2 regions of the Microbacterium aurum genome follow, and region 1 is predicted to be linked to the other one. Evidence: predicted binding sites of a transcription regulator. Region 1 holds the regulator's gene; the other holds the start of a gene.

The links. Region 1 encodes HspR, which represses chaperone genes until heat shock. Its sites were predicted from a motif close to AAGTTGAGTCNNNNNGACTCAACTT; they were not measured.
Region 2: a site for HspR is predicted at 2,546-2,570, ahead of JOD60_RS05835 (Hsp20/alpha crystallin family protein). Genes of this name have one in related genera too.

The regions. Positions count from the first base shown of each region.
Region 1 is NZ_JAFBCQ010000001.1:688,807-692,650, forward strand. Features, by position in the region: gene dnaK (molecular chaperone DnaK) at 1-595, shown strand, start outside; gene JOD60_RS03440 (nucleotide exchange factor GrpE) at 608-1,177, shown strand; gene JOD60_RS03445 (DnaJ C-terminal domain-containing protein) at 1,186-2,178, shown strand; gene JOD60_RS03450 (heat shock protein transcriptional repressor HspR) at 2,299-2,730, shown strand; gene JOD60_RS03455 (zinc-binding dehydrogenase) at 2,786-3,844, shown strand, end outside.
Region 2 is NZ_JAFBCQ010000001.1:1,161,578-1,165,421, forward strand. Features, by position in the region: gene JOD60_RS05825 (L-serine ammonia-lyase, iron-sulfur-dependent, subunit alpha) at 1-1,215, shown strand, start outside; gene JOD60_RS05830 (putative endonuclease domain-containing protein) at 1,336-2,328, opposite strand; gene JOD60_RS05835 (Hsp20/alpha crystallin family protein) at 2,598-3,053, shown strand; gene JOD60_RS05840 (GHKL domain-containing protein) at 3,209-3,394, shown strand; gene JOD60_RS05845 (DUF2804 domain-containing protein) at 3,475-3,844, shown strand, end outside.

The sequences.
Region 1 (3,844 bases):
GCGCGACAACAAGCCGCTCGGCACGTTCGAGCTGACCGGCATCGCGCCGGCTCCCCGCGGCATCCCGCAGGTCGAGGTGACCTTCGACATCGACGCCAACGGCATCGTGCACGTGTCCGCGAAGGACAAGGGCACCGGCAAGGAGCAGTCGATGACGATCACCGGCGGCTCGAGCCTGCCGAAGGATGACATCGAGCGCATGGTGCGCGAGGCCGAGGAGCACGCCGCCGAGGACAAGAAGCGCCGTGAGGCCGCCGAGGTCCGCAACCAGGCCGAGACGCTCGCGTACTCGATTGAGAAGCTCATCAAGGACAACGACGACAAGCTCCCCGAGGACGTCAAGACCGAGGTCCAGGCCGATGTCGACGCTCTGAAGACGGCGCTGGCCGGCGAGGACGACGACGCGGTGAAGAACGCGTTCGACAAGCTCAATGCGTCGCAGGGCAAGCTCGGCGAGGCGATCTACGCCTCGAGCCAGGCTGCCGGCGAGCAGGGCGACCCGAACGTGGGCCAGCCCGGCAACGGTGAGACGCCGAACCCCGAGGAAGACGTCATCGACGCCGAAGTGGTCGACGACGAGGACGACAAGAAGTAAGAGAATCGGAACATGACGAAGGACTTCGAGAACGAGGTCCCCGGTGACGAGGGGTCGGATGCCACGGCATCCGGCCCCGACTCGCAGGAGGACTCCCTGACGGTCGACGACATCCTGGGCGCCGAGCAGACCGACGACGCTGCCATCGCCGAGGCATCCGATGAGGACAAGGATCTGCTGCTGGACCTCAAGCGCGTGCAGGCCGAGTACGCCAACTATCGTCGGCGCACCGAGGAACAGCGTCAGGTCGAGATCGACCGCGCCAAGGGCTCGGTCGCCAAGGGGCTGCTGCCCGTGCTCGACGACCTCGACCGTGCCGAGAAGCACGGCGACCTCGCCGAGGGCTCGCCGCTGCAGGCCATCGCCGAGAAGCTGCGCGGCGTCGTCGCGCGCCTGGGCGTGGAGCGCTACGGCGAGGCGGGCGAGGCGTTCGACCCGCAGCAGCACGAGGCGATCTTCCACGCGCCGAACCCGGGTGATGTGGCCGACGGGACGATCCTCGACGTCGTCGAGGTCGGCTACCGGCTGGGCGACATCGAGCTGCGCCCCGCGAAGGTCGTCGTCGCCGGCGGAGCGGACTGAGGAGACAGATGGCCAGTCAGGATTGGTTCGACAAGGACTTCTACAAGGTCCTCGGCGTCTCCAAGGACGTCTCCGAAGCCGACCTGAAGAAGGCGTACCGAAAGCTCGCGCGCACCTACCACCCGGACTCGACGCAGGGTGACGCCGCCAAAGAGGCCAAGTTCAAGGAGATCAGCGAGGCGTACTCGGTGCTCTCCGACAAGGATCAGCGCGAGGAGTACGACCAGATCCGGGCGATGGGGTCGGGCAGCGCCCGGTTCCAGGCGCCCGGCTCCGGCGGCGCCGGCGGGTTCGAGGATGTCTTCAGCCGGTTCGGTCAGTCGCGCGGCGGGTCGTACCAGCAGGCCGACTTCGACGACCTGTTCTCGATGTTCGGGCAGCAGGGCGGCGGGTTCGGCTCCGGCCGGTTCGGCCAGTCGACGGGAGGTTTCCGCGGCTACGGCGGTCCCCAGCGCGGCGCCGATGTGACGGCGCGGACGACGCTCGACTTCCAGACGGCGGTCCGCGGCGAGACCATCACTCTCGCGGGCGAGGACGGCAAGCCGTTCAAGGTGAAGATCCCCGCCGGTGTCGCCGACGGGCAGAAGATCCGGCTGCGTGGCCGGGGACGCCCGTCGCCCGACGGCGGCGAGCCCGGCGACATCGTCGTGCAGGTGACCGTGCGGCCGCATCCCGTGTTCACGCGCGACGGCCTGAACCTGCGCGTCACCGTCCCGGTGACCTTCACCGAGGCCGCGCTCGGAGCGACGATCGAGGTGCCCACGCTCGGCGGCGACCCCGTCAAGCTGCGTGTCGCCCCGGGCACGCCGTCCGGCCGCGTGCTGCGTGTCAAGGGACGCGGGGTGCAGACGAGCAAGGGCACCGGCGACCTCCTCGCCGAGGTGCAGGTCGCCGTCCCGGCACACCTCGACGACAAGGCGCGCGAGGCGCTGGAGCGCTTCCACGAGTTGGAGCCGCGGGAGAACCCCCGCGCCGACCTCATGGCCAAGGCGCGGGAGTGAGGATGCCGCGTTTCGTCTCGCTGCGCTCGCTCAACGACCGTGGGGTCACCCTCGCCCGGTCGCCCCGCGCCGAGCGCAGCGGCGAGACGAAACGCCGCAACCCGCGAAGGAGGTGAGCACATGCCCGATCAGGACATCGACGAGGAAGCCCCGACCTTCGCGATCGCGGTGGCCGCGGAGCTGAGCGGGATGCACCCGCAGACGCTCCGGCAGTATGACCGGCTCGGCCTCGTCGTGCCCGCCCGCACCCAGGGCGGTTCGCGGCGGTACTCGCTGCGGCACGTCAAGCAGCTCCGCGAGGTCGCGGCCCTGTCGGCGGAGGGCATGAGCCTGCCCGCGATCTCCCGGCTCATCGAGCTGGAGAACGAGGCGCGGGTGCTGCGTCGGCGCGTCGCCGAGCTCGAGCAGCAGCTGCGCGACGAGCTCGACCGCCGATCCCGCGTCTTCGCGGCGGGTGCGACCGGGTCGGTCGTCACCCTCCGGCAAGGCGCGCGCGCGCGCCGCGCGACCGAGGTCGTGCTGTGGCGGCCGCGCCCCGACCCCGCGGAGTGACCGACTGACCGGTCGCCGGTGTCGGGTAGCGTCGGAGGCGACGAGGAGGTCACCCATGCAGATCACTGGAGCCGTGCTCGAGACCAGCGGAGCCGAGGCGCCGTTCGCCCGCACCCGCCCCTTCACGGTCGGCCCGCTGGAGCTGGATCCGCCCGAGGCCGGTGAGATCCTGGTGCGCATCGAGGCGGCGGGCATCTGCCACTCCGACCTCAGCGTCGTCGACGGCAATCGCCGCCGTCCCGTCCCGATGCTGCTCGGCCACGAGGCGGCCGGCATCGTCGAGCAGTTGGGGGCGAACGTGGACGACCTCGCCGTCGGCGACCGCGTCGTCATGACCTTCCTCCCGCGCTGCGGGCACTGTGCCGGCTGCGCGACCGACGGCCGCCTGCCGTGCGAGGCGGGCACCGCCGCCAACAACGCCGGCACGCTGGTGGGCGGCGGTATCCGTCTGCACCGGCAGCGACCGGGCGACGACAGCGACAGCGACGCTGACGCCGAGGCCGTCTTCCACCACCTCGGCGTCAGCGGCTTCGCCAGCCACGCCGTCGTGAGCCGCACCTCCGTCGTGCCGGTGCCCGCCGACGTGCCGGCCGAGATCGCGGCGCTCCTCGGCTGCGCCGTCCTCACCGGCGGCGGCGCGGTGCTCAACGCCGGGCGGCCCGCCGCGGGCGAGCGCGTCACCGTCGTGGGTCTCGGCGGCGTCGGCATGGCGGCGCTCCTCGTCGCCGTCGCGCTCGGGCACGAGGTCGTCGGCGTCGACGCGGTGGCATCCAAGCTCGATCTCGCTCGCCGGCTCGGCGCCGCGCGAGCGCTCACCCCCGCCGACGCGCTCGCCCAGGCGACGGATGCCGATGGTCGCGCCTCCGTCGTGATCGAAGCCGCCGGGAACGCGCGCGCGTTCGAGACCGCGTTCGCCCTCACCGCCCCCGGCGGCACGACCGTCACCGTGGGCCTGCCGGCGCCGGATGCCCGGGCGTCGGTGTCGCCCCTCACCCTCACGGCGGAGGCGCGCACCGTCATCGGCAGCTACCTCGGCTCCGCGGTGCCCAGCCGTGACATCCCGCGCTACATCGAGCTGTGGCGCGATGGCCGGCTGCCGCTGGAGAAGCTGGTG
Region 2 (3,844 bases), 470 kb from region 1:
TGGAACGATGGCGACGCCCTGCTGCTCGACGGCCGCATCCCGGTGCCGTTCGCCCGGGCCGACATCTCCTTCGCCCCGCGCACGCGCCTGCCGGGCCACCCCAACGCGATGACCCTCCGCGCGCTCGATGCGGCGGGCGGGGTGCTCGTCGAGGAGACGTACTACTCGATCGGCGGCGGCTTCATCCGGCGGGAAGGCGAGGACGCGGCGGTGGCCGCGGCATCCGCCCCGTTCCCCTTCGCCACGGCGGCGCAGCTGCTAGACGTGTGCGACGAGCACGGCCTCACGATCGCGGAGGTCGCGCGGTGCAACGAGGAGGCGCTGCGCCCGGAGGTCGAGGTCGCCGCCGGCCTCGATGCCATCTGGGATGCGATGGCCGCCTGCGTCGACGCGGGCCTGCACGCCGACGGCGTGCTCCCCGGGATGCTGAAGGTGAAGCGGCGGGCCGGCGCGATCCGCGCGCAGCTCGACGCGGCCTCGGCCGGCGGCGGACGGGAGCTGCCGGGGGAGTGGCTGGGCGCGTTCGCGCTCGCCGTCAACGAGGAGAACGCCGCGGGTGGTCGCGTCGTGACCGCCCCGACCAACGGCGCCGCCGGCATCCTGCCCGCCGTCGCGATGTACTGGTGGCGCTTCCTGGCCGACTCGGGCCTCGGCGCCGAGAACGCCGTCACTCCGTACGGCGAGCTGGTGGGCTCGGCGCTGCTCGGGCTGCACGGGGCCGACCCCGTCGCGGCGGATGCCGGGGTCGCGGCATCCGTCGCCGAGGCGAATCGTCGCCGCGGCATCCGCCGGTTCCTGCTGACGGCGACGGCGCTCGGGTCGCTGTTCAAGGCGAACGCATCGATCTCGGGGGCCGAAGGCGGCTGCCAGGCCGAGGTCGGGTCGGCCTGCGCGATGGCGGCGGGCGGACTCACGGCCGTCATGGGCGGCACCAACCGGCAGATCGAGAACGCCGCCGAGATCGCGATGGAGCACCACCTGGGCCTCACGTGCGACCCCGTCGGCGGGCTGGTGCAGATCCCCTGCATCGAGCGCAACGCCATCGCCGCCTCGACCGCCGTGACCGCCGCGCGGCTCGCCCTGCGGGGCGACGGCAGCCACTACGTGCCGCTCGACGCCGTCGTCGAGACGATGCGCCAGACCGGGATCGACATGTCCACGAAGTACAAGGAGACCAGCGAGGGCGGTCTCGCGGTCAACGTCGTGGAGTGCTGACGCTGCATCCCTTCTCTTGGGCGCGCGGGTGCGATGTGTGGGCGCATCTGGTCGCTATCGCGCCCTGTAGGGGCAATCTGCGCCAACAGCTTGCGCGAGGGGCCCTGTTCAGGGGCTTCTTCAGCTCTCCCAGCCATGGCGGCGCAGCGCGGCGGCGACGAGGGTCGCCGCCGTCCCGCCCCGTACGCGGCCGCCCGTGACGCGGATCACCTCCCAGTTCTCAGCTGCGAAGGCGGCGAGACGCTCGATGTCGCGGTTCCACTGCCGTCTGCTTGTCCGGTGGTGGTCGCCCTCGATCTCGACGAGGACTCGGTAGCGCCGATGTACGCCGTCGGCGATGCCGAGCAAGTGGCCCTTGGCATCGCGGATCTCGACGTCGAGTTCCATCTCGGGCAGCCCCGCCGCGGCGGCGTCAAGCCGGTACTCCGTCTCGAGCCGTGAGAAGCTGCCGACCCGCACGTCGGCGAGTGCCGCCTGCAGAATGCGGCGATGCCGACGTTGCGGCTCGGATGCTGCGGCGCGCAGCCTTTCGGGTGTCGTGAGCTGGTCTCGTGGTCGCGGCCTCCCGCCGGGGCCGCGCGGGATCCGCACGAAGTAGTCACCGAGGATGACGAGCCAGCGCCCATCGAGCTCGCCGCCGAGCAGGGCCCAGGTCGATGCGGGACTTGCGACCCGCAGCCCGTCCCGCACGCGCGTCGTGACCAGGTGCGGCCGCACCTGGCGGGCGCGGACACCCCGGCCGCGCGGCGCTCGATGTGGGTATACCGTGCCGACCTCGAGGTCGGCTTCGGGGTCGAAGTCGTCGGGGAGCGGTGCTCCCCACAGTGCGGCGGCCGTGAGCCCGATGAAGAATGCATGCGCTCCCATGACCTCCGCATAGGCACGAGCGCGGTGCTGCAGCCGCGCGCGCTTCTCCTCGTCGGGAGTGCGCGGCAGCTCGATACCCTCCCCGGAATCCTTCGCGGCGTCGGGATGCGCAAGACGCGCACCGTGGAACGGGCGCTCGAGGTCTCGAGTGCGCAGCCGACCGGGCGAGACGCCCGCGGCGAGCGCTCGGGCGCGCCCGAATGCGTCACCGAGGTGAGGGGGCAGCGGTCGAGGGTGTCGCGGCATCCGCCCAGGATCGCGGGTGGATGCCTTCGCTTGGGGCTCTCTGCCCCGGATCCGTGGAGAAGTCGCCAGGCCTGCCTTCTGGGGAGGAGGAGTTGTCGGCCGTGTGATGTGTGGGCGCATCTGGTCGCTGACCGCGGCGATGACGACGATCTGCGCCATCACGTTCGCCGCCCCGCGAACGGTTGGCACTCTCACCATGAGAGTGCTAATCTGAACCTACTTGAGTCAACTGGGCTCAACTTCAGACCAGACAGACAAAGGAGAGAACAATGGCCACGTACGACCCGTTCCGTGACCTCGACCGCCTCGCGTCGAGCCTCTTCGAGACGCGCCGCGGCCCGCGCCGCATGCCGATGGACCTCTACCGCGACGGCGACCACTACGTCCTGAGCGCCGACCTGCCGGGCATCGACCCGGGCTCGGTCGACATCGACGTGGACGGCCAGCTGCTCACAATCCGCGCCGAGCGCACCCTCAGCGAGGGCGAGGGCGTCAAGTGGATCACGCGCGAGCGTGAGACCGCGAGCTTCCTGCGCCAGCTGAACCTCGGCCAGGGCATCGACACCGACGGCATCGCCGCGACCTACAGCAACGGCGTCCTGACCGTCACGATCCCCGTGAGCGAGAAGGCCAAGCCCCGCAAGGTGCAGGTGGTGGCGGATGCCGCGGCCCCGACCATACAGGCCCACGAGAGCACCCAGGAGCCGCAGCCCGTCGAGCAGTGAGCCGCCGGCGCAGCCGAGAGCTACCCCGGCGAGAGCCACCGGAGAACCGCCCCGAGTCCACCCGGACTCGGGGCGGTTCTCGTGTGTGCGGGACCCGTCCACGCCTCGCCCGCGACAGAACATGCGCCGGAATCGACCGATCGTGCATCCGGCCGATGCCGCTCGCGGGCCCGGTGGAACGCTCGAAGAGCACCACCTGCCGCACCTGCGCGCACCGGCGCCACGGGTACGGGCTGCGCAACATCGAGACGGCGGCGCTGGCGTACAACGGCACCGTGACGGTGAGCGCGGACGACCGGTGGTTCTCGCTGCGGGTGCTCTTCCCGCAGCAGGATGCGTAGGCCTCCCCGCCATCCGCATAGCTGACGGATAGAATCGGCGCACCAGCACTCCCCGTCACGGACCGTCAGCAAGGATGCCGATGACCGACCCCTCCGCCGCGCCCAGTCCGCGGCCGGCGGGCACGCAGCCCGCCGCACTGCACGAGACCGAGCTGACCGCTCCGGTCTCGCTCACCCTGCCCAGCGGTCGGCTCAACCCGGCATCCATCGGCTTCGCGCGCTCGCCGCTGGTCGACACGTCGGGCATCGGGGGACGGCACGGCTGGGGGCGCAACAAGCGCTGGGAGTACTGGAACGTCATGACGCCCGCGCACATCGTGGCGCTGACGGTGTCGTCGCTGGATTATGCCGCAGTGCACGAGGTGTGGATCTTCGACCGGGCGACCGCGCAGACGTGGGGGCGCACCGCGACGGTGATCCCGGTGCGCGACGTGGCGCTTCCCGGCACCC